Regions from separate parts of the Microbacterium deminutum genome, predicted to be linked through region 2. Evidence: predicted binding sites of a transcription regulator. Region 2 holds the regulator's gene; each other region holds the start of a gene.
The links. The regulator HspR, encoded in region 2, represses chaperone genes until heat shock. The targets are predictions, from matches to a motif close to AAGTTGAGTCNNNNNGACTCAACTT.
Positions count from the first base shown of each region.

Region 1 (7,978 bases), on a different contig from region 2:
ACGCACCGGAGTCGGCGAACGCCGCGGCAACACTGGCCACCGCGAACACCACCACGCCGAGAATAAGCAACCGCCTGCGTCCAATGTTGTCGGCCACTGCACCGAAAACGAGGAGGAAGGACGCGAAGACGAGGGTGTAGCTCTCCTGGATCCACTGGACTTCCGTGGAGGTTATCCCGAGGTCTTTGACGATGGAGGGGATCGCGACGTTGACGATGGTGGAATCGACGATGATCATCGCCACCGAGAGGCTGATCGCCACCAGACCCATCCAGCGCCGTGAGTTCGAGTCCGAGCGAATCGCTAGTTTATCTAGCTTTGTCACGAGGGTGACAGTAGCCCATCGCGACTCCATTAGCTAGTTTATCTAGCGATATCTGCCTTCACCTGGGAGCTGGGCCGATCGCGGTGCTGCTGTCGAAGTCGCTCGCGATGGCGAACTGCGGAATCGTCCGACCCCGCGGCATCACTCTCCGGGACGAGACTCCCGCTCGCTCACCCGCGCCTGGTGCTGAGGAAGATCAACATCCAAGCCTCCAACGGCGTCATCCACACCATCGACCGCGTCCTCTCAAGCCGACGCGCCAAGCGCCCCACCGCCGTGACACTCCCCAGCATCGCAGCGGTCGCCCTCCTGCGCGCGGGGACCACTCGCCTATCGTCAGCAGGCCGACTGACGTTCTGACGATCCGGCTGCACTCAGCCCGACCCGCAAAGCGATGACCAACAGGACACAACCCGACTGTCGCTCTTACCCGGTGGCGGCCAGTGACGAGTCGCCTGAAACGCGCAAATATGCGAGCTCTGCTCGGCACTTCTTCGACGTCCCACAAGGGCGCCGCCCACATCGACTGTTGTCCCGACGTGAAGTTGTTGCGGTGATTCCAACGAAGGTCGCCAACGCCGATGTCGTTGTCGTGCGTGGCGGTCTCAGGGGTTCAGGACGACCTTGATGCAGCCATCCGTCTTGTTCTGGAACGTGTCGTACAGGTTCGGGGCGTCCTGCAGCGGCGTGTGGTGGGTGACCAGATCCATGACCCCGAGTGGACCGGCGGCGTCCTCGACCAGGGGGCAGCAGGTCGTCGATCCACGGCTTCACGGTGCACTGTCCCATCCGCAGCGTCAGCTGCTCGTCGAACATCGTCTTCATCGGCAGGATGTCGGCGTCGCCTGCGTACGCGCCGCTGAGCGAGACGGCGCCGCCGCGTCGCACCAGGTCGATCGATGCATACACCGCGGCGAGCCGGTCCATGCCCGCGCGGTCCATCAGCTTCTGCGAGATCGGGTCGGGCAGCAGTCCGACGACGGACTGCGCGAGCTTCACCCCCGGGTTGCCGTGCGCCCTCCGGGCCCACTGCGTCGATCACCGAGTCGGCTCCGCGTCCATCGGTGAGATCGCGCAGCTCGTCCACGACGGTCTCGGTCAGATCGTAGGTGAGCGCGCCGTATGTTCGGCCATCTCGCGGCGCTCTGGTTCCGGGTGCATTTTGCGTGGTCGGCGTGGCAATGTTCTGTAGCCTCCTCGGTGGCGGTTTCGGCGTCGACATACTGCTCGCAGCTGATCGAGGAAAGCGCTGATGCTCGGAGGCTCACGCTGGCAGTCGTGGACGAGACGGGAATCCTGGGTCTGCTGCTGGGCTCCGTGAACGCGACGTGTGCTGAACACGCCCGCCGTCCGGTGCTCGTCCTTCACTTATCCGCGACCGAGCCACCCCATTCCCGCTGACTCTGACCGGTGCCCAGACCACCGCAAGTTGCCGTCACGGGACCTTCGTCCTCACTTACGGCGACTGGTCGGAGCTTCACTGGAACCACAGCCGTGATACGGCGCAAGGAGAAGATGGAGATGATGTCATGAACAAGACCGACGACGCGGTCGTCTCAGCGCTCAGCGAAGAGGAATGCTGGAACCTGCTGGCGCGCCGGCAGTTGGGTCGCATTGCTGTGGCCGTTGACGGAGAGCCTGACATCTTCCCCGTGAACTACGTGATCGACGGCCCGCGAGTGTTGTTCCGCACGGCGCCCGGCTCAAAACTCGCAGAGCTCACGATCAACCCGCAGGTCGCCTTCGAAGTCGACGAATACGACGACACGTCCGCCGCGAGCGTGGTGCTGAAGGGGATCGCCAGCCGTCTCGAACTGCAGCGTGAGATCGACGCTGCCGATGCGCTTCCACTCTCTCCGTGGATTCCGACTCTCAAATACCGCTGGGTGCGGATCGCCCCGGTCTCGATCACGGGCGTCCGGTTCGAACGCGGCCCAGAACCTGACCGCTACGTCGCCTCGGCGAATGACGCGTGGACCTGACGCGGTTCGGCCACCTGATCACCGTCACCTGTCTGGGGTCCGCCGCGGTTATGGCGCTGTCCGTCCGTTCAGGGTGCCCAGGATCTCGGCGGCTTCGGTCGGGTAGAAAGCGTGAGTCGCCCTGTTGATCGGCACCCAGCGAATGGGGCTCCCTTCGTGACGCCAGGTTCCTCTCGGAATTCTCGTCGCAGGGCGGCCTCGGCTGTTTGCCGAACTCAATGCCGGAGGTGTGCGGTTCGGATGATGAGCGAGCGCCGAAAGAGTCGCAGCCGGTCGGCCGCGAAGAGCGAGGACCCGACCGGTGGGCTTGTCGGTCAGGACGTGCGTCGTAGATTCGAACAAGGTTGCCCCAGACCCCGGTGGACTCCACTCGAATTCGCGGATGCGCAAGGCTGGAGCAGCGGTGGCAAAGTTGAGATTCGGCTCTCCGGAGCACTGTTGTGAACTCGACGATCGCACCCTCGCGCATCTGGCGGTCGTCATCGTGGACGAGTTGCGCCGGAACGACGGATTCCCGTTCACGTTTCAGGACGATGTCGGCGCCACCACGGTGTGGCTTTTCTCTCAACGTCCCACTGGAGTTCGATTTCGATGACCCCGCGGCGATGGGTGTCTCCATCAACCGGGACTGGGTGGACGCGCTGCAGCGTGCCGCGCGCACCGCCCACGGTCTCCGCCTCGTGGCCGAGCCCGTCAGCTCCCCCGTCACCGCCGGGTCCCCCACGCGATAACACGCCAGCACGACGGCGTGACGACCCTGACACCCTCTCCCGAGGTTGCGAACGCGACGTGCGCCCGACAGCGGCCCGGGGTTCGACCAGGCGTCTCATACGAGGGTGTCGTTGAAGTTGGAAGGACTGACACTTCAGCCTCGCCGCGACTCCAGGTGATGCCTCCCCTCGTCGTCGCGCGTTAGCGGGAGTCCCAGCGGAACCAGCGGATTCCGATGAAAGTGAACACCAGGACATACCCCGCGCAGGCCAGCAGCGCGTACGTTTGTTGGTCGCTCCACGGCGTTGCGCTGAGCACGCCGGCGAGGAGCGTCAGGAGAGCTCCGACGCGTGACCATGCCGTGATGGATTGCATGACGTCGCGGAGGATCCCGGTTGTCCCGAGCAGACCGAGGAGCACGAGGATGGTGAACAGGATCCGGCCGATCGCGTTGACGGCGTTGGTGGAAGGCACCAACGCCACGAGAGCTTGTCCGATCGACAGGAAGACCGCGGCGCCGAGGACGGCGATCGCGGGCACGAGCCCGTATTGGGCGGCATTGATGGTCAGACCGTGGAGGATGGCCCCGACGACGACCACGATCGCGGAGGCCACCAGGGCAGCGGCCAGTTGGACGCAGAGCCGGCTCATCATGATCGTCCAGGTCGGGGCGGGGCTGACACGCAGCCTCTGCAGCACGCCGGCGTCGCGATCGTGCGCGAGCGCGAGGGAGTAGCCGAGCAGGGCGGACAGCAGCAGTCCGAGCGTCAGAGCCAGGGCCACGATCCCTGCCGCCCCGCCGAGTCGCGGCGCATTTCCGAATGTCGTGGCCACGAGGATCACGATCGGCAGGAGGATGCTCAGCACCGTCGAAACCCTGTTGCGGAGAAGCACAACCGTGGCAGGCCACGCTGCCGGAGATCGTCCCCGGAAAGAGCTCGGCTCGGCCACCCGGCTCGAGATGGTCGGGGCCAACTTCGGTCGCTCGGTCGGACCCGCCCTCGCCGGCCGACGCGACTTTGGTGAACTTGGGGTTGACTTAACCTGCGCTGAATCGCGGTTTCGTTGGGTGCGGGTTGTCGTTGATCAGTCGGCCCAGTCGGGAGTCTCGGCTGTGGTTCGGCTGGCGCCTCTCCAGATGGTGTGCATCTCGGAGCCGTCGACGTTGGCGACCCGCAGCTCGTTGTGGTCCCATCCGCCCTGGTACCACTCGAATACCAGCTGTGAACCATCGGGTGACCAGTCGGCGTTGAATGCGTTGGCGTCGGGAGGCACCCCGAACAACTCGCGGGGTTCGCCACCACGGGCCGGCACGACCCAAAGGGACTGGTTCGACCCGCCCGAGACCGCGCGGTGGAAGAGGATCTGATCGCCGTCGGGCGAGAACCGTGCGGGACCCGGCAATGGGATGTCACCACTGATGCGCACAGCAGTGCCGCCTTTGACACTCGTGACGAACAGGTCGCCGGTCATCGGATCGCCCTGATCGGAGGCGCTGGTGACACGCATGTAGACGATCTGCCGTCCGTCCCCCGAGAAGGATGGGTAGTCGTCGTAAGGGAGGAGAGCCTTTTCGGCGTTCGGCGGTGTGATCGTCGTGGCCGCACCGCCACTTACCGGCGACACCGAGAGGCCGACAGCGTGACCGTCGAGTGGCATCGACGCGGCGTACGCCACCAACGCCCCGTCGGGTGAGACAGCCGCGTCGGCGCTGCCGGCAACGGCATCCGGTGCCACCGGATCGGCGGCAGCGTTGTGATAGTCCGCACGCCAGAGCACCCGGCGGCCCGGCGTGGGCTCACTGTCGTAGACGAACGCGTCACCACCCGCGCAGGGTGGACGCGACTTCATTTCGTCGCGGCAATAGAACGTGACCACCGATCACCTCACCGTCGACCGTGAACCGAACCACCCAGCAACTGAAAGGACGCTCGACAGAGGGCGGGAACACCGCCGCACTCGCACGCCATCTGGCATACTAATGTCCGCTCCGGGCTAAGTGGTTCATGGTTCACCTGATCTTGTCCAGCGATGCTCTCGCTATTGGATCTGGGGACGGACGCCGGCCTGTATGCGTGTCGCTCAGTTGTCGTGGTTCACGATGTTGAAGACATTGCCGTCGGGGGCACGGACGAAGAATCGATGCACGCCCCAGGGTTCATGGGTCAGCGGGTACACGATCTCGTATCCGCGCTGCTTGACCTCCTCGTAGGCCGCGGTGACGTCCGGCGTCAAGATCGACGCGACCGGATCCACCTGTGCGGATGCGTCCCGCGTGACGAGTTGGATCCGCACCGTCTGGTCGTAGGCGCTGGGCTCGGAGGCGGAGAATTGTGCGACCCACCCCAGATTGAAGTCGTCCGTGCTCAGTCCGAGGAATTCCGTGTAGAACCCTCGCGCAGCAGGAATATCAGCGACATGCAGATCGGCGAGAACGCGAATGACTTCCATGCGGCCATGCTCGTCGCCGGTGGAATGTCTGTCGAGTCCACAAGCAGGACGGTCACACCGGGACCGCTCGGAAGGCAGTCCTCCAGAGGGCACCGTGCGTGACGCATCGTTCACGTCGTGTGGCGCATGGATCACCTCGACTGATTGAGTCAGCGACGATCCCTCTGGGTGCGAATCGACTTGTGTTCGCGCTCGGCAGCCAAGGTGAACGCAGGCGGGTAGATTCGCCTTGTGTCGCAGCGGATCGACCCGACCTGGCGCGTACTCGAGAGTTACTCAACGCACGACGGTTTGCGCTGTGTCGATCTGTTCGAGCGCCCAGACGCAACCTTCGGCTTCGAGCGCTTTCGTCGTGATCCGGAAGATCTCGGGATATGGACCGCGCTCGGAAACGACTCGGCCATCATATTCAGCGACGTCGAGTCTGCACGGAGGGAAGCCGCACGACTCTCGCCAGACATCTTCGATCGCTGACCGTCCTTCCGCATTCGCGGATCCCTCTGCGGGCATCGTGCGCTTGAGTGCGTTGTGCTCTGTCGCAGGCGAGATCCACTCGGCCGATGGGGTCGTTGACCGTCGACTCTGGGGCGGTTCGCCGTTGGGTCACCTTGGGATCTTCAGCGGGTGAGTGCCGTCGAGCGTGTGGAACGCCCGGTTCCCGACCCTCACTCGCGAGATGGTTGCAGGGAACCGGGCGTTCACGGCGGCGATAGGGCAGCCGCTGACTACTGTTCGATCGGCTGGGGTTCGGTTGATTCGTGTGCCTGGATGGTGGACTTCGACGCGCTGCCGGCGACTTCGATGCGGCGCGGGCGGGCCTTCTCGCTGACGGGGATGGTCACCGAGAGGACGCCGCTGTCGTAGGACGCGCTGATCATGTCTGTGTCGATCCCCTGGCCGAGGTTCAGCTGCCGCACGAATGTGGCTGCTTCCCGTTCGCGGGTGATCCACTTGACGCCCTCGCCGGAGGTGAGGGTGCGTTCGGCACGGATCGTGAGCAACTGGCCGTCGACGTCGATATCCACGGAGCCCGGGTCAACACCCGGCAGGTCCGCGGTCAGGACGTAATGGTCGCCGTCACGATACAGGTCCATCGGCATCCGGCGCGGGCCGCGGCGTGCGTCGAAGAGCGTCGACGCAAGGCGGTCCAGGTCACGGAACGGGTCGTAACTTGCCATGAGCTTTTCTCCTAACGTGTTCGCCCCGGGGGTTCCGGGATCCAAATCGATAGTTGAGCCAGCACGACTCAACCATCTCCAAGATTAGCACTCACCCCATGAGAGTGCCAACGGTGCGCCGTCATCGATCCGGGTAGTGGCGTTGGCCGGCGGTGGTCCCTGCGTGATCGTGAAGAGCCGGCCGGACCACGTCTGCCAGGGTCAGGCGGCGGGCAGGTGCGTCGTGATCTGCCGTGCGGAGCGAGTCAGTCGTGCCCAGGCGTGGAGGCTATCTCCAAAGGGCGACATTTAGGGCGGGCGTGTAGCCGGCGCCCTTGAACACTGCCCGATCGCCTCCTAGAATCCCGCAACGAAGGGAGCGATCTGACATGGATGGACCAGATCTTCTCGCGGCACGACTTCTCCGCGCGATGGTCGCAGACGATGTCGATGCCGTCAGTCACCTCGTCGTCGAAATCGAAGACAGCAACTACGCCGGTCTCGTCGCCACAGGACTCGCACAGTCCTACATCAGCGAAGTGCTGAAGACAGCCAGACGCGAACCGCTCCTGCGTGCGCTCGAAGCGCGGATCCTCGAACTGACAGACGGCGCCGAGGAAACAAACGACAACTCGGCCTGATCACCCCTCGACCATCCCGTCCCGCCGAGTTGCGCCTTGTGTGGTGGAATGCGGTTGAATCCGCGGGCCAAGTGGGCAGCGATGCCGCGCGGAACCGAGGAAGGCCGAGTGATGGACGAGGTGCTGTCTTGGCTGTTGCAGAGCGAGGAGCCTTCCGTCCGGTGGAGGGTGCGCACCGGCGTTCTGGGCGAGGCGGACGACACGCGATCGGTACGTGCGTTGCGGGACGAGGTTCGCCGGTCGCCGCGGGTGCGCGCGATCGTCAAGGGGGCAGAGGGCATGCGCCCCTACGCGAAGTGGAAGGGTCCTCATTGGGCCCTGCTGTCGCTGGCCGGATTGGGGTACCCCGCGGGTGATTCCGAGCTCTCCTCGCTGCGGGATGCGGTGCTCGACCACTGGCTGGCCCCGCGCTACATGAAAGACGTCGATGTCTCGCGCGCGACCAAGGCGGCGGCGCAGGCGGGGGTGGTCCGGATTGCGGGTCGGGCGCGTCGGTGCGGGTCACAGCAGGGTGGAGCCTTGCTGGCAATCGTGCGGCTGGGGATCGATGATGGCCGGGGTGCAACGCTCGCCGGGCGCCTGCGCGAATGGCAGTGGCCCGACGGTGGGTGGAATTGTGACGTTAGCCCGTCTGCGGCCATGTCGTCGGTGAACGAGACGCTCCTGCCGATGCGTGGATTGAAGTCGTACGCGGACGCTTCGGGTGACACG
Region 1 covers NZ_BAAAOG010000006.1:859-8,836, reverse strand. The annotation lists gene ABD212_RS13950 (DHA2 family efflux MFS transporter permease subunit) at 1-271, opposite strand, end outside; gene ABD212_RS13945 (pyridoxamine 5'-phosphate oxidase family protein) at 1,855-2,307, shown strand; gene ABD212_RS13940 (DUF7882 family protein) at 2,690-2,902, shown strand; gene ABD212_RS13935 (ABC transporter permease) at 3,220-3,912, opposite strand; gene ABD212_RS13930 (TolB family protein) at 4,105-4,896, opposite strand; gene ABD212_RS13925 (VOC family protein) at 5,101-5,469, opposite strand; gene ABD212_RS13920 (hypothetical protein) at 5,701-5,943, shown strand; gene ABD212_RS13915 (Hsp20/alpha crystallin family protein) at 6,195-6,647, opposite strand; gene ABD212_RS13910 (hypothetical protein) at 7,016-7,267, shown strand; gene ABD212_RS13905 (hypothetical protein) at 7,349-7,978, shown strand, end outside.
Region 1: ABD212_RS13915 (Hsp20/alpha crystallin family protein) is a predicted target of HspR. The motif match lies at 6,698-6,722, and genes of this name have one in related genera.

Region 2 (7,978 bases):
ACCGCTCCGCTCTGGCGTGCGACGGCCGTGTCGCCCGAAAGCCATCGCAGCCATCGCTTGCCGGGGTCACCTTCGAGCACGAGGGCCCTCGCGAGGAGCGTCAGCGGGATCGAGAGGATGGCGCCCAACGGTCCGATGATGAAGGTCCAGAAGATCACCGAGAAGAAGCTCAGCGTCAGGCTCAGGTTGACCGCGTCGCTCACGAACTTCGGCTGCACGAGCACCTGCAGGGTGACGTTGACGACGCAGTAGATCGCGATGACAGCAAGCATCAGCGGCCATCCGCCGACGACGAGCGCGAGCAGCGCGGGCGGTACGAGCCCGATCACGAAGCCGATGTTCGGGATGAAGTTCGTCACGAACGCGAGGATCGCCCAGACCGCCGGCGCCGGGATCCCCAACGCCCACAGCGCGAGTCCGTCGATGATCGCGACGACTGCGCCGAAGCTCGCATTCACGACGTAGTAGCGACGCACACCCGAGTTGAACGCCACGAACCGGTGCACGAGCGGCCTCACCTCCGCCCCGAACGCATGCTCGGCCCGGGTGTAGCGCGCTCCGTCCGCGGCCATGAAGATGACGTACGCCAGCACGAAGAAGAACGCCGTGAGCACGCTCAGCACGGTGCCTCCGAGTGAGGCGGCGAAGGCGAGGATGTTCGCGGGATCGAGAACGGATGCCGCGGCATCCGCCCCCTGCTGATCGAGCCCCAGCGACCCGAGCCAGGCGATGACCGACTTCGCGGTCGCCTGCAGCTGGTCGCTGAAGTCGCCCACGAGCCGCGCGAACTGGACGCCCGCGAAGGTGAGCAGGAGCGCCAGGAAGGCGAGGATGAGATACGCCACGACGATCACGGCGGTCGTCGCCGCCCAGCGCGGCCAGCCGGCCCGCTCGAGCGGGTGCCGGACCGGGTGGCAGATGATCACCATCACCGCGCCGAGCACGAGAGGCCCGACGAGACCGCGCGCGAACGCCAGCCCCGCCAGCGCGATCACCGCGGCGGCGAGCCCGATGAGCACCCGCAGCGTGGGTGACAGCGCGGCGGGCGCCGGCGCGGCCGGCGGGCGGGTGGGGCTCACGCCGCCAGGTTATCCGCGGCGTCGCCGTCGCCCGCGAGGGCGCGCCCGCAACGGATCACGGGCGCGGGGGGACCTGCCGGCCGGAGTCCTGCTGCAGCGCGGCGGCGTTGCGGATGAAGAGGATGATCCATCCGAACACGAGCAGCCCGGCGACGAGTTCGACCGCGGTGAGCGTGTAGTGCCCCACGAAGATGAGCGCGGCGCGGGCGAGCGTCGTGACGAGGATGCCGGCGATGATCAACCGCCGCCGTGTTCGGCGAGCCACTCATCCGCGGTGTGCTGGGGCACCTTCAGCAGCCATGCGTCGGTGATGACCTCGCGCAGCTGGTCGAGGTCGATCTCGTCCAGCCGCACCAGCGCAGCCGGGTAGCCGTCGAAGTGCGGGATGGTGAAGAAGATGTCCGGGAAGGATCCCAGGAGTGCCTCCTTGCCCTCGAGGCCCTCGGTGGCGACGGCCACGGTCACTCCCGGCGGCCACTCCCGCCCGAGCGCGGCGAGTTTCGTGAGGTCGGCCTTGCTCGGCCCTCGCTCCCACACGAAGACGCCGCTTCCGGCGCGCCACTTCGCAGAGCGGCGGTGCCCGTCGACGACCTCCTCGACGCCGGGGAACTCCAGAGCGATCGCGCGCACATCGTCGAGTGTCAGGGTCACGCGTCAATGTTCTACCGGCGGTCCGACATCCGCCACCGTTCTGGCGGATCAGGCGCCGACCACCGACTCCGCGTTGCCGGAGGGCTCGGGATCGGGGAGGCGCCGCATGCGCAGGCCGTTGCCGATGCCGGCGAGGCCCGCGAGGATCGGGATGAGCAGGGCCACCTGCAGCGCGATCGGGCGGGCACGCTCGTTGATGGCGATGACCTCGTCCTGCACGTCCTGCGGCTCGCCGGCGAGCATTTCGTTCAGCTGCGTGGTCGAGATCAGCTGCGCATTCTCCTCGAGCACCGCGGAGATATGGGCCTTGTCATCCGCCGGCAGCACGGTGCTCGCATCCACCTGGGCGGTGAAGGTGAATGCCAGCGTCGCGAGCATGATCGCGCCGGCGAAGGCAAGGCCGAACGACAGGCCGAACGAGCCCGCCGCGGAGTTCACGCCGGCGGCCTCGCTCACCCGCTCGTTCGAGATCGGCGACAGCGTGTAGTTGTTCAGCTGCGAGACGAGCAGCCCGAGACCGGCACCCGCGATGATGAGCGGGATCGTCAGCCACCAGCCCGAGGTGGCCAGCGGCACGAGCGGAACCAGGATGCCGAGACCCACGACCAGCAGGATGAATCCGAGCAGGATGATGTTCGCGGGGCGGCCCTTGGCCCTCCGCCCGGCGAGGAGCGCGACCACGAACATGCTCAGCGACAGCGGCGCGATCGACAGTCCGGCGAGCAGGGCGTTGTACTCGAGCACCATCTGCAGGTACAGCGGCAGCACGATCATGGTGCCGCCGAGGGCGATCTGCTGCAGCAGCTGTCCGCTGATGCCCGACTGGAAGACCTTCGAGCGGAACAGGGCGGGATCGATGAGCGTCGCCTTGCCTCGCCGCTTGCGACTGACCAGCCACCAGGCGAAGCCGAGCATCGCCACGATGCCGAGGCCGATCAGCAGTGCCACGTACTCGCCGCCCTCCTGCCAGACGAGGATGCCGAGCACGATGCCGCCCATGCCGATGACCGAGAGCACGGCGCCGCCCCAGTCGACGACGCGGGATCCGGTGTACTTCGCATCCTTGACGAGCCCGATCCCGGAGAGGACCACCGCGATCACCACGGCCTCGAGCGCGAAGCCCACTCGCCACGACAGGAACGTCGTGATGAAGCCGCCCAGGAGGGGGCCGACCGCCGCCGCGATCGCAGCCGACGCGCCGACGAGCGCGTACACGCGCCGCTGGTGGGCGCCCTCGAAGTTGCCGTGGATGAGGGACTGCATCGCCGGCAGCAGCAGCGAGGCTCCGATGCCGCCGATGATGGCCCAGAAGATGATGACGGCGGTGAGGTTCTGGGCGAACACCATCGCGATCGCACCCACTGCGTACCCCAGCAGGCCGAGGATGTAGGCGCGCTTGCGTCCGATGAGGTCGCCGGTCTTGCCGCCGATGAGGATGAACGCCGCCGAGACCAGAGCCTCGAGCGCGATCGCGCCCTGCACGCCGCTGGCGGTCGTGCCGAGGTCTGTGACGACGGCCGAGATCGACACGTTCATGAGAGACGTGTCGACCACGAGCACGAACATCGCCATGGCGAGCAGGATGGCGAGTCGCCCGTTGAACGCGACGACCTCGGGCTTGCCTTCCGTCATGCGCTCACTGAACCACACGCCGGGCCGCAGTGGTGCGAGCCGGCGCGGATTTCTTCGCGATCAGGTCGCGTTCGGGTCGGCTTCGTCCTCGGATGCCGGGTCCCCGGCGCTCGCGTCGGCACCCTGCAACGGGCGTCGCGGGTTCCACACGACCACCTCGGTCGCCCGGCGCAGCCGCGTGCCGTGGCGCAGCGTCACGACGGCACCGGTCGCGCCCGCGGCGAAGACCCGCGCGCCGGGTCGGCGCTCCATCTCGGAGCGCATCTGCTCCTCGAGGTCGCGCACACGCAGATGCAGCTCTCTGACGCGCTCTTCGAGGTCGAGGATGCGCGCGATCGCGGGAAGCCCGATGCCCTCTCCCGACATCCGCGCGACCTGGCGGAGCTGCTCGACATGATGGAGGGAATAGCGCCGCGAACCGCCCTGGGTGCGGGCGGGGACGACCAGGCCGAGGCGGTCGTACTGGCGCAGCGTCTGCGGGTGCATGCCCGACAGCTCGGCGGCCACGGCGATGGCGAAGATCGGGGCATCCGCGTCGATCTCGCGCTGCTCACCCATCCGTCACTCTCCTTCCGGTTGCACCAGTCCCGGCCGTTGAGCGACGCTTCGAGTCGCATGCGCTCGCTCAGTGCGGGTGTGCGCGAGACGAAACGCATCGAGCGATCCAGTGCGTTTCGTCTCGTCGCTTCGCTCCTCGCTCAACGACCGGATGGGGAACTTCATGATCTAGCCCCGAGCCTTGGCCATCAGGTCGGCACGCGGGTTCTCTTTGGGCTCGAGGCTGTGGTATCGCTCGAGTGCCTCGCGTGCCGCGTCGTCCAGATGCGACGGCACCGCCACCTGGACTTCGGCGAGGAGATCGCCCGTGCCCTTCTCGGTCTGGACTCCGCGTCCCTTCACCCGCAGGACGCGTCCCGACGGCGTGCCGGGGGCGACGCGCAGCTTGACGGGGTCGCCGCCGAGCGTGGGCACCTCGATCGTGGCGCCGAGCGCGGCCTCGGTGAACGTCACCGGAACGGTGACGCGCAGATTGAGGCCGTCGCGGGTGAAGACCGGATGCGGCCGCACGGTGACCTGCACCACGATGTCTCCGTTCTCTCCGCCGTCCGGCGAAGGGCGACCACGGCCTCGCAGCCGGATCTTCTGGCTGTCGGACACGCCCGCCGGGATCTTCACCTTGAACGGCTTGCCATCCTCGCCCTGAAGCGTGATGGTCTCGCCCTTGGTGGCGGTGATGAAGTCGATCGTGGTGCGTGCCGTCATGTCCGCGCCTCGCGTCGGACCGCCGAAGCCGCGGAATCCGCCGCTCGGCTGCCCGAATCGACCCGACCCGAATCTGCCGCCCTGCTGCTCGTTGAACATCGCGAAGATGTCGTCGAAGTCCTCGGTGGTCTGTGCGCGACCACCGCGGCCCTGCGCGAACATCGAGAAGACGTCCTCGAATCCGCCGGTGCCCTGCCCGCCTGCGGTGAAGCGAGCTCCTGAACCCATGGCCCGGATGCCGTCGTACTCCTTGCGCTGCTCGGGATCGGAGAGCACCGAGTAGGCCTCGCTGATCTCCTTGAACTTCGCCTCCGCGGCGGCGTCACCCTGGTTGGAGTCCGGGTGGTACGTGCGGGCGAGCTTGCGATAGGTCTTCTTGAGCTCGGCTTCGCTGACGTCCTTCGAGACCCCGAGCACCTTGTAGAAGTCCTTGTCGAACCAGTCTTGGCTGGCCATGGATTTCCTCTCGGCGCTACTCGGCCGGCACCGCGACGACGACCTTCGCAGGACGCAGTTCGACGGAGCCCAGCCGGTAGCCGGTCTCGACGACTTCGAGGATCGTCGGCTCGCTCACGCCGGGGGTCGGCGCCTGGTAGATGGCCTCGTGCTGCTGCGGGTCGAAGATCTCGCCCGCCGCGCCGTAGGTCGACAGTCCCATGCGCTCGGCCACGCCGCGCAGCTTGTCGGCGATCGCCGAGAACGGGGTCCCCTCTTCGAGGTCGCCGTGCTTCTCGGCCCGGTCGAGATCGTCGAGCACCGGCAGCAGGCCCTTCGCGACCGTGCCCCTGGCGCGCTCCAGCTCGATCTCGCGCTGCTCCTCGGTGCGGCGCCGATAGTTCGCATACTCGGCCTGCAGGCGCTTGAGGTCGTTCAGCAGCTGGGACTCGAGGTCGGCGAGGACGGCGTCCTCGGCCGCGGCATCCGCGTTCTGGGCGGCGCCGAGGATGTCCTCGACCGTGAGGGCGTCCTCGCCGTCGAGGTCGGAGGCGTCAGGCGTCTGCGCCGGCGCCTCCGATCCCTCGTCGGCGGGCTGGTCGCCGGCCCCGTCAGGGACCGGCGACTCCCCCGGGTCTTCGGAGTTCTTCTTCGCCATGGCTACTTGCTCTCGTCTTCCTCGTCGACGACCTCGGCGTCGACGACATCCTCATCGGAGCCGGTCGAACCGCCGTCCGCGCCATCGGCGCCTTCCGAAGGACCGTCCGCCGGACCAGGCTGCGACTGCGACGCCTGGCTCGAGGCGTAGATCGCCTCGCCCAGCTTGCCCTGGCTCTGGTTGAGCTTGTCGAAGGCGGTCTTGACCGCGTCGTCGTCGTCGCCCGCGAGCGCCGACTTGAGAGCGTCGACATCCGCCTGCACCGACTCCTTGACATCGGCCGGCAGTTTGTCGTCGTTGTCCTTGATCAGCTTGTCGATCGAGTAGGCGAGGGTCTCGGCCTGGTTGCGGGTCTCGGCGGACTCGCGGCGCTTCTTGTCTTCGGCGGCGTGCTCCTCGGCCTCGCGCACCATGCGCTCGATGTCGTCCTTCGGCAGCGACGAGCCGCCGGTGATGGTCATCGACTGCTCCTTGCCGGTGCCCTTGTCCTTGGCCGACACGTGCACGATCCCGTTCGCGTCGATGTCGAACGTGACCTCGATCTGCGGGATGCCGCGCGGAGCCGGCGCGATGCCGGTCAGCTCGAAGGTGCCCAGCGGCTTGTTGTCGCGCGTGAAGTCGCGCTCGCCCTGGAAGACCTGGATGGCGACCGACGGCTGGTTGTCGTCGGCGGTCGTGAACGTCTCGCTGCGCTTGGTCGGGATCGCCGTGTTGCGCTCGATGAGCTTCGTCATGATGCCGCCCTTGGTCTCGATGCCGAGGCTCAGCGGGGTGACGTCGATCAGCAGCACATCCTTGCGCTCGCCCTTAAGGACGCCGGCCTGCAGGGCGGCGCCGACGGCGACGACCTCATCCGGGTTCACGCCCTTGTTGGGCTCCTTGCCGGCTTCCTTCATGACGAGGTCGCTCACCGCGGGCATGCGCGTCGAGCCGCCGACGAGCACGACGTGGTCGATGTCGCTGACCTTGATGCCGGCCTCGCGGATGACGTCCTCGAAGGGCTTCTTGGTGCGGTCGAGGAGATCCTTGGTGAGGTCCTCGAACTTGGCGCGCGTGATGGTCTCGGACAGTGACACCGGGCCGGATTCCGTCAGCGACAGGTAGGGCAGGTTGACGCTCGTCGAGGTCGAGCTCGAGAGCTCCTTCTTCGCCTGCTCGGCGGCCTCCTTGAGGCGCTGCAGCGCGATCTTGTCGCCCGACACGTCGACGCCGGTGGTGTCCTTGAACTGCTTGATGAAGTAGTCGACGAGGCGCTGGTCCCAGTCGTCGCCGCCGAGGCGGTTGTCGCCCGCGGTCGAGCGCACCTGGATGGTCGAGAAGTCGTCGTCCTTGCCCACCTCGAGGAGGGAGACGTCGAACGTGCCGCCACCGAGGTCGAAGACGAGGATGAGCTCGTCCTCCTTGCCCTTGTCGAGGCCGTAGGCCAGCGCGGCGGCGGTCGGCTCGTTGATGATGCGCAGGACGTTCAGCCCCGCGATCTCGCCGGCCTCCTTGGTGGCCTGGCGCTCGGCGTCGTTGAAGTACGCGGGGACGGTGACGACGGCATCCGTCACCGTGTCGCCGAGGTACTGCTCGGCGTCGCGCTTGAGCTTCTGCAGGATGCGCGCCGAGATCTCCTGCGGCGTCCACTTCTTGCCGTCGACGTTGAAGCTCCAGTCGGTGCCCACGTGGCGCTTGACGCTCGAGACGGTGCGATCGACGTTGGTGACGGCCTGGCGCTTGGCGGTCTCGCCGACGAGCACCTCGCCGTCCTTGGTGAACGCGACCACCGACGGGGTGGTGCGGAAGCCTTCGGCGTTCGCGATGACCTTGGGCTCGCCGCCCTCGAGGACGCTCACGACGGAGTTCGTGGTTCCGAGGTCGATTCCAACAGCACGTGCCATGTGATCTCTCCTTGTCATGCGCTGCGACGGATGCCGCAGCGCGGGGGTTTGTGGGAAGTTCGGGGATCCCGGGTTGAGTCGGGATGGCTCAAGGCTACCGATCGGCCTCGTACGTGTCAAATGAACTTGAGTCGAATCGACTCAAGTTCATGTCGATACGTCGTTGGACGGAGTACGCGAGGATCTGCAGCCCCACCACCGCCAAGCCGACGAGGAGCATGATGGGCCCATGCCACTGCCCTGGGACTTCCGCCCGATCGAGGGCGGACGCGTGCGACTGGATGCGATGCGCAGCGACGACTTCGACGCGCTGTACGCGCTCCACTCCGATCCCGAGGTCTGCCGATACCTGCTGTTCGAGCCGCGGTCGGCCGAGC
Region 2 covers NZ_BAAAOG010000002.1:566,654-574,631, reverse strand. The annotation lists gene ABD212_RS08900 (AI-2E family transporter) at 1-1,079, opposite strand, end outside; gene ABD212_RS08895 (hypothetical protein) at 1,135-1,320, opposite strand; gene ABD212_RS08890 (MmcQ/YjbR family DNA-binding protein) at 1,317-1,730, opposite strand; gene ABD212_RS08885 (MFS transporter) at 1,779-3,362, opposite strand; gene ABD212_RS08880 (heat shock protein transcriptional repressor HspR) at 3,423-3,920, opposite strand; gene ABD212_RS08875 (DnaJ C-terminal domain-containing protein) at 4,089-5,081, opposite strand; gene ABD212_RS08870 (nucleotide exchange factor GrpE) at 5,098-5,718, opposite strand; gene dnaK (molecular chaperone DnaK) at 5,721-7,601, opposite strand; gene ABD212_RS08860 (GNAT family N-acetyltransferase) at 7,831-7,978, shown strand, end outside.

Region 3 (7,978 bases), on a different contig from region 2:
CGGCAACCGAGGTCGACACCGCATCGGTGAGGTACGTCCAGCCGTGGTACGCCTCGCGGATCGCCACGACATCCCGCCTTCCCGACCACGCCTGCGCGAGGCGCAGGGCGAGGTCGACGGCCTCGGATCCGCTGTTGACGAGGAACACGGTGTCGAGGGGGGCGGGGAGCAGCGCCGCGAGGCGCTCCGAGAACTCCACGACCGAGGGGTAGTGGAACCGCGAGTTGGTGTTGATCAGTCGCCATTGCCCGGCGACGGCCTCGATGATCCGCGGATGCGCGTGGCCGACCGACGTGACGTTGTTGAGCGTGTCGAGGTAGACCCGGCCGTCGGCGTCGATGAGGTGCTCGCGCCAGCCGCGCACCATCAGCGGGGGCTCCTCGAAGTAGTGCTCCTGGACGTCGGCGAAGACCGCCTCCCGGCGGGCGAGCAGCCGTGCCGCATCGGGCGAGGAGGGCGCGGCGGGATGCCCCGGCACCAGGCTCGACGGATCCGCCACGACCGCCCGCCAAGCCTCCGCGAGCGACCGTGGCACGAAGTCGGGCGCCTCGACGCCGGTGCGCGTCACCTGGATCCATGCGCGCCAGTCTGCGTGGCCCACGACATCGCCCGCTGCCACCGACGTCCCGCTGGCGTGCGCGGCGCGGCATCCGTCAATGCGCAGCGTCACGTCGTCGGCGCGGAGGGTGAGTCCCGTCGCCGTGGGCGCGACGATCCCGCGCCACGGCGCGGCGAGCGGCTGCGGCGCTGCGAGCCGCACCTCCATGCCCTGCGCCACGTTGGCCGGTTCCTCCGCGTCGTGCAACCGGGAGCGGGTCAGCCGCGCCTCGCCGAACCGGGCCAATGCGACGGCGCTCCCTCCGCCGTCCGTGCGGAGAGCGCGACTCGCGCCTCCCGGCGCGAGCGCCTCGGTGAAGAGGTCGTCCTCGACGGATGCCGACAGCCAGCGTCCGTCGTGCAGTGCGGCACTCGTCGCCGAGAGGTCGATGGCGCCGACGTCCGCCGGTTCGAGCCCAGGGAAGAGCGGCAGGCCGGGCGGCGGCGTGAACGATTCGGCATCCTGCCCGATGGCCGCCCTCACCAGAGCCGTCACGACAGGGCTCGGCACCGATACCGCGGCGTCGAAGATGGCGCGCTCATGGCTGAGATTTTCGAGCGCGTAGAGGTTCTCGGCATCCGTCGTCAGCACGTGATGGGCGCTCGCGACGAGCACCGCTGCCCGCAGCACCACGAGCGGCCACAGCGCGGTCGCCTCGGCCTCGCTCAACGGCCGGAGCGCGTGGTAGGCGGTGACGGCGCGCATCGCGGCGGGCAGGGTCATGCCGTCGTGATGCAGCAGCGATGAGAGGGTGATGGCGAGCTCGCCGATCGTCCAGGTGCGATTGAGGTCGCCGAGGTCGATCACGCCGTCCGGGACGCGCGTGAGTGGATCGCCGGTCACGACGTTGTCGTCGGTGAGGTCGCCGTGGATGAACTGCACCGGGAGCGCGCCGGCGACGGGCTCGACCTGTTCCCACGCCCCGGCCGCGGCGGTCGCGAGCCGGTCGCGCAGCGCAACGTCCTGGACGTAGGGAAGCAGCTCGGCCAGCACGCCCGGTGTGAGTCGCAGGTCCCACTGGTGCTCGCGCACGGCGCCGGCGGCCTGGAGCCCGGCCAGCAGCCGGTCGACCGTCGCCGCGCCCGACCCGAGCATCGCGACGACGGCGGGCGAGAGGTAGCCGCTGCCCGACAGCGTCTCGCCTTCGAGGAACTGGAGCACGCGCGCATGCATCGTGACACCGTCGACGACCACGGTCCCCACCAGTGCGCCGTCCGGTCGTGGCAGCGCTCGCGGGGCGCGCAGTCTGCCGTCGTCGGCGATCAGCCGCGCGGCATCGGACTGCGCTTCGAGCTCGCCCGCGCTCACGCTCGGATTGGCGACCTTCAGCAGCAGCGGCGGCTCGCCGTCTCGGTCGAGCCGGAAGTTGCGGTCCTGGTGACTGCCGAGCGCGCGCGCTCGCCCGGCGATGTTCCAGCCGTCGAGAGCGATGCGGGCGGCGAGGGCCTCATCGATCTCCGGCGGCGGCGGCTGCAGCTGCAGCCGCGCATGAGGGACTGGGTCCGCGGCATCGGTCGCGGTCATCGACGTGCTCGCTCGTCGACGCTTCGGCGCGCGATGCCGTCCAGCAGGATGTCGAGACCGAATTCGAACTCGGTCTGATCGTCGCACCACCCGAGTGTGGAGTCGGGGTCGTCGTGCACGACGTCCTCGAGCATCGCCGCGAGATGCGGGACGAACTCGCGCATCGTCGCCAGGTCATCGCCGCCGGGCGCGGCGTCGGAGTCGCCGTCCATCGTGAGCTCCTGCGCGAACCCGTACATGCGACTGCCCAGCGCGTGCAGCGAATGGTGGATGAGGTCGAACGAGAGTCCGCCGTCGTGCATGATCGCGATGGTGCCGTCGATGTAGCGCGCCATCGTCGGAACCAGGACGGAGCGCGACTCCATGAGAGCCGGAACCCACGGATGCCGCAGCATCACCCGCCGCGCTCCGAGGATGCGCGCTCGAAGGGCGCCATGCCAGGAACCTGCCGGGGCGAGGGCTGACAGGGCGGAACCGCCCACCTCGGCCCCGATCTCGGCGAACGCGGACTCGATGAGCCCGTCGAGGATCGCGTCCTTGTTGGGCAGGTGGTAGTAGATCGACATCGCCTCCACCCCGAGGTCTTCGGCGAGCCGTCGCATGGTGAGGGCGTCGAGTCCGTCCGCGTCGGCGATGGCGCCGGCGGCCGCCAGCACGCGCTCGCGCGTCAGCGGGACGCGCTCGGCGGTCTTGCGGGACACGGTCATTCAGGGCTCCTCTCCCTCACCGTACAACGTCAGGTGAAGGTCTGGACAAGGCACGCGCCAAGGGGTACCTTACAGCGTAATACTTACATCGTAAGGAGGCCATCATGGCTCAGCAGACGACGGATGCCGCCACCGGCGTGACGATGACCGCGGCCGTGGCCCGCAGATTCGGGCCCCCCGAGGTCGTCTCGATCGAGCGGGTGCTGAAACCCTCGCCGGCCCCGGACGAAGTCCTCGTGCGACTGCGCGCCTCGACGGTGAGCATCGCCGATCACCGCATCCGCTCGAAAGACCTGCCGAGAGGTCTCGGGTTCCTCGCGATCGCCGCACTGGGAGTGTTCCGTCCGCGGACCCCGATCCTCGGCATGGAAGGCGCCGGAGTCGTGGAGGCCGTCGGCGACGACGTCACCACCTACGCGCCGGGCGACGAGGTGATCGTGCTCAAGGGCGGGGCAATGGGGTGTCACGCCGAATTCGTCACGGTGCGCGCCGAGGGCAGCATCGCGCGGAAGCCCGCGGGCTTGTCGTTCGAGGAGTCCGCGGCCCTCGTCTTCGGCGGGTACACGGCGCTGTCGTTCTTCGACAGGGTCGACCTCGGCCCCGGGGTGGAGGTCCTCGTGAACGGCGCGTCCGGTGCCGTGGGAACCGCCGCCGTGCAGCTCGCGGCAGCGGCAGGGGCACGGGTGACGGCGGTGTGCAGCGGGGGCAACGCCGAGCTGGTGCGCTCGCTCGGCGCCGAGCGCGTGATCGACTACGCGATCGAGGACTTCGCGGCCGGCGACGAGCGCTACGACGTGATCGTCGAGTGCGTCGGGAATGCGCCGTTCGCCCGCTCGCGCCGCGTCATGAAGCCCGGCGGGGCGCTGCTGCTCGTGATCACCGACCTGCGGGGCATGCTCGGCGAGCGGATCCAGTCGCGCCGGAGCGGGATGCTGGTCACCCACACCGGAACGGCCTTCGGTGCGCCGGTCATGGCCGAGATCACCGCCCGCGCCGAGGCGGGCGACCTCCGTGCCGTCGTCGATCGCACCTACGACCTGGCAGACATCGTCGAGGCTCACCGCTATGTCGACACGGGTCGCAAGCGCGGAAGCGTCGTCGTGCGGATCCCGGGCGGCCCGCACCAGGCCTGAGTCCGGCGTGCAGCGACACGCGGCGGTGCTGACGTCGGCGGCATCGGCACGCGCGAGATGATCGAGCCCGAGCGGCTCACCGGAGACGCCCGCGACGAGAACGAGGGTGTCGATATGGAGCTCGCGAGCACTTCCACCCAGCGCACCTACCGCTACGTGCGGCTGGCGATCATCGGCGCCGTCGTGGCAATCTTCGTGTCGCTCATCGCGTACGGCACCACGTTCGGCTGGCCGACGTCGATCAGTGCGCTCTTCTACACGCCGGGGCGGACGGTGTTCGTCGGCTCGCTGTTCGCGGTGACGCTGGGACTCCTCGCCCTCTCGGGCCACAGCCTCGAACAGGCGCTCCTTGACCTGGCTGCCATCTTCGCTCCGCTCATCGCCATCGTCCCCACCGTGATCGCGACCGGCGATGTGCCCGGCCTGACGGTCGACTGCCCGGGGTCACCGCCGTGCGTGCCCACCGCCTATGTGGCGGATGTCGCCAACGGCATGGTCACGTTCGCGATCGTCGGGGGTGCGGGGGTGGTGGTCGCCGTCATCCTCGCGCTGATCCAGCGCACCGTGTCACGCGCCCTGCTCGCCACGATCGCCGTCGCGGCGGCCATCGTCCTGGGGATGACGCTGTGGTGGGCGCTGAATCCCGAGACGTTCGTGCCGTGGGGGCATCTCGTCGCGACCGGGGCTGTGCTGGGGCTGATGGCCATCGTGTCGGTCGCCGCGGCGGCCGGTGCCGGGGGCACGAGCTACCGATCGCTGTATCTCGTGATCGGGGTGCTGTTCGTCCTGAGTCTGCTCTTCGTCACCGCCGTCTCGGTGCTCAACCTCGCCGGCGTCGATCTCGTCGCGGCGACGGGTGCGCCGCTCATCCTCATCGGCGAATGCATCGCACTCGCGCTGTTCGCCATGTTCTGGCTGGCGCAGACCGCCCAGAAATGGGACGAGGTGAATCCCTCGATCATCTGAGTGGCGGTTGTGGGAATATCCACCGATGCTCAGGGTTTGAACTTGATACGAGCCTGCTCAAGTTTGTATATTGACAGGTCCCGACTCAAGTTCCTAGGAGATGGAATGCCCGAAGACTTCTCGTCACCGAACGGCGCCGATGAGAACGGCGGCTCGTTCGACGAGTTCCTCGCTCGCTACATGGCGGGCGAACGCGCGCGTGCAGAGCGGTCGATCGACCTCAGCCGGTTCCTCAGCGCACGCACGCAGGACGTGCTCCAGCGGGCCGGCCGTTTCGCCCTCGAGCGCGGTCAGCACGAACTGGACGCCCTCCATGTCCTGCGCATCCTCGTCGCAGAGGACCCCGCGAAAGAGGCTGTCCAGCGCATCGGCGCCGACGCAGCCGCCATCCTCCGCGCCACCGAGGAGCGGCTCCCCTCTGCCTCGACGCCGGCGGACCTCGACGGCGCCGTGATCGCAGCGTCGGTCCAGCGCGCCCTCTTCCACGCCTTCCAGGTCGCACGCTCGTCGGGCTCGACCTACGTCGACCCCGAGCACCTCTTCTTCGCGCTCGTGCTCGCGCAGGACACCCCCGCCGGTCAGGTGCTGGCGCGGGCGGGCGTGACCGCCGAGGCCCTCACGCAGGGCATGCGCGAGACGGTAACCCCGAGCGGCGCGACGCCGACATCCGCAACGACGGATGCCGCGGCATCCGGCACCCCCATGCTCGACACGTACGGCACCGACCTCACGGCGCGCGCCGGCGCCGGCGACCTCGACCCGGTGATCGGCCGCGAGGACGAGATCGAGCAGACGATCGAGATCCTGAGCCGTCGCACGAAGAACAATCCCGTGCTCGTCGGCGAGGCGGGAGTCGGCAAGACGGCGATCGTCGAAGGACTCGCGGCGGCGATCGTCGCGGGATCCGTGCCCGAGCAGCTGCGCGACAAGCGCGTGATCGCGCTGGACCTCGCGGCCATGCTCGCGGGCACCCGCTACCGCGGCGACTTCGAGGAGCGCCTCACGAAGACGATGGACGAGATCGCCGCCCGCAAGGCCGAGCTGATCGTGTTCATCGACGAGGTGCACACCGTCGTCGGCGCCGGCGGCGGCGGCGAGGGAGCGATGGATGCCGGAAACATCCTGAAGCCGCGCCTCGCTCGCGGTGAGCTGCACCTGGTCGGCGCGACGACCCTCAAGGAGTACCGGGTCATCGAGAAGGACCCCGCGCTCGAGCGGCGCTTCCAGCCGGTCAGGGTCGGCGAGCCGTCGGTCGAGGATGCCGTGCTCATTCTTCGCGGCCTGAAGGACGCGTACGAGGCGCACCACGGCATCACCTACACGGACGAGGCGCTGCGCGCCGCCGTCGAGCTCGGCGACCGCTATCTGACGGAACGCGTCCTTCCCGACAAGGCGATCGACCTCATCGATCAGGCCGGTGCCCGCCTTCGGCTGCGACTCGGGGTGAAGGTGGACGTGAGTGCGCTCGTGGAGCGGCTGGCGACGCTCGAGGCCGACAAGAACGCGGCGGTCTCGGCGGAGCACTACGAAGAGGCCTCGCGCATCCGCGACCAGATCTCCGAGGTGCAGCAGCGCCTCGAGGAGGCCACCGCCCGTCCTGCGGCCGACCCGTCGACGGGCTCGGGGACAGCTGCGACCGTCGTGGACGAGGAGCAGATCGCCGCCGTGATCAGCCGGGCCACCGGCATCCCGGTCAACCGTCTGACTGCGACCGAGCGGGATCGCCTCGCGACCCTCGAGTCCGAACTGCACGGCCGGGTGATCGGCCAGGATGATGCCGTCGGCGCCGTCGCGAAGGCCGTGCGTCGCAACCGCACCGGCATGGGCGACGCACGCCGGCCCGTCGGGTCGTTCCTGTTCCTCGGGCCGACCGGTGTCGGCAAGACCGAGCTGGCGAAGGCGCTCGCGGTGTCGCTGTTCGACGACGAGACCGCCGTCATCCGCTTCGACATGAGCGAGTTCGGCGAGCGGCACACCGTGTCGCGGCTGATCGGCGCCCCTCCGGGCTATGTCGGCTACGACGAGGCCGGCCAGCTCACCGAGCGGGTACGCCGCAACCCGTACTCGATCGTGCTGTTCGACGAGGTCGAGAAGGCGCACGCCGATGTCTTCAACCTGCTGCTGCAGGTGCTCGACGACGGCCGGCTCACCGACGGACAGGGGCGCACGGTCGACTTCCGCAACACGGTGGTCGTCATGACCTCGAACATCGGCAGCGAATTCCTCGCGTCGCGCTCCGGGGCGATCGGCTTCATCGCCGACAGCGGCGGACCGACGGGCTTCGGCTCGGAGAAGGATCTGCGCGACCGGGTCATGGGCAGGCTCCGCGAGGCGATGCGACCGGAGTTCCTGAACCGGATCGACGAGATCGTGCTGTTCCGCAAGCTCGACAGGCCGCAGCTGCGCGAGATCGTGTCGCTCCTGCTGCGGGCGACCGAGAAGCGACTCGCGGCGCGCGAGGTGTCGATCGAGGTGACGGATGCCGCGATCGACTGGCTCGCCGAGAACGGCTACGAGCCCGAGTACGGTGCTCGTCCGCTGCGCCGGCTCATCCAGAGCCAGGTGGACGACCGCATCGCCGACCTGTTCGTGAGCGGACGCCTGGGCGATGGGGGAGCGGTGACGGTGGATGCCGCCGCGGGCGACCTCGCGGTGTCGGCGACGTCGCGCGTCGCGGCCGCCGCCTGACAGCTCGAGCGAAGACGGGGCTCCGCCGGTGTCAGCCGGCGGAGCCCCGCCTGCGTTCGGGCTGTCGGCGCCGGGTGACAGGATGACCGCATGACGACGACATCTCGGCGAGTCGGGGCCGTGTTCATTCCCGACTTCCCGCCCGAAGAGCTGCGCGGATACGTGCAGGCGGCCGAATCCGCGGGCGTGGATGAACTGTGGCTGTGGGAGGACTGCTTCCGCGAGGGCGCGTTCTCGAGCGCGGCCGCCGCTCTGGCCTGGACCGAGCGGCTGCGGGTCGGCATCGGCATCGCGCCGATGCCGATGCGCAACGTCGCGCTGACGGCGATGGAGATCGCCACGATCGAGCGCATGTTCCCGGG
Region 3 covers NZ_BAAAOG010000009.1:70,726-78,703, reverse strand. The annotation lists gene ABD212_RS16710 (aminotransferase) at 1-2,122, opposite strand, end outside; gene ABD212_RS16705 (TetR/AcrR family transcriptional regulator) at 2,119-2,829, opposite strand; gene ABD212_RS16700 (NAD(P)-dependent alcohol dehydrogenase) at 2,934-3,962, shown strand; gene ABD212_RS16695 (hypothetical protein) at 4,020-4,928, shown strand; gene ABD212_RS16690 (ATP-dependent Clp protease ATP-binding subunit) at 5,034-7,616, shown strand; gene ABD212_RS16685 (LLM class flavin-dependent oxidoreductase) at 7,707-7,978, shown strand, end outside.
Region 3: ABD212_RS16690 (ATP-dependent Clp protease ATP-binding subunit) is a predicted target of HspR. The motif match lies at 4,968-4,992, and genes of this name have one in related genera.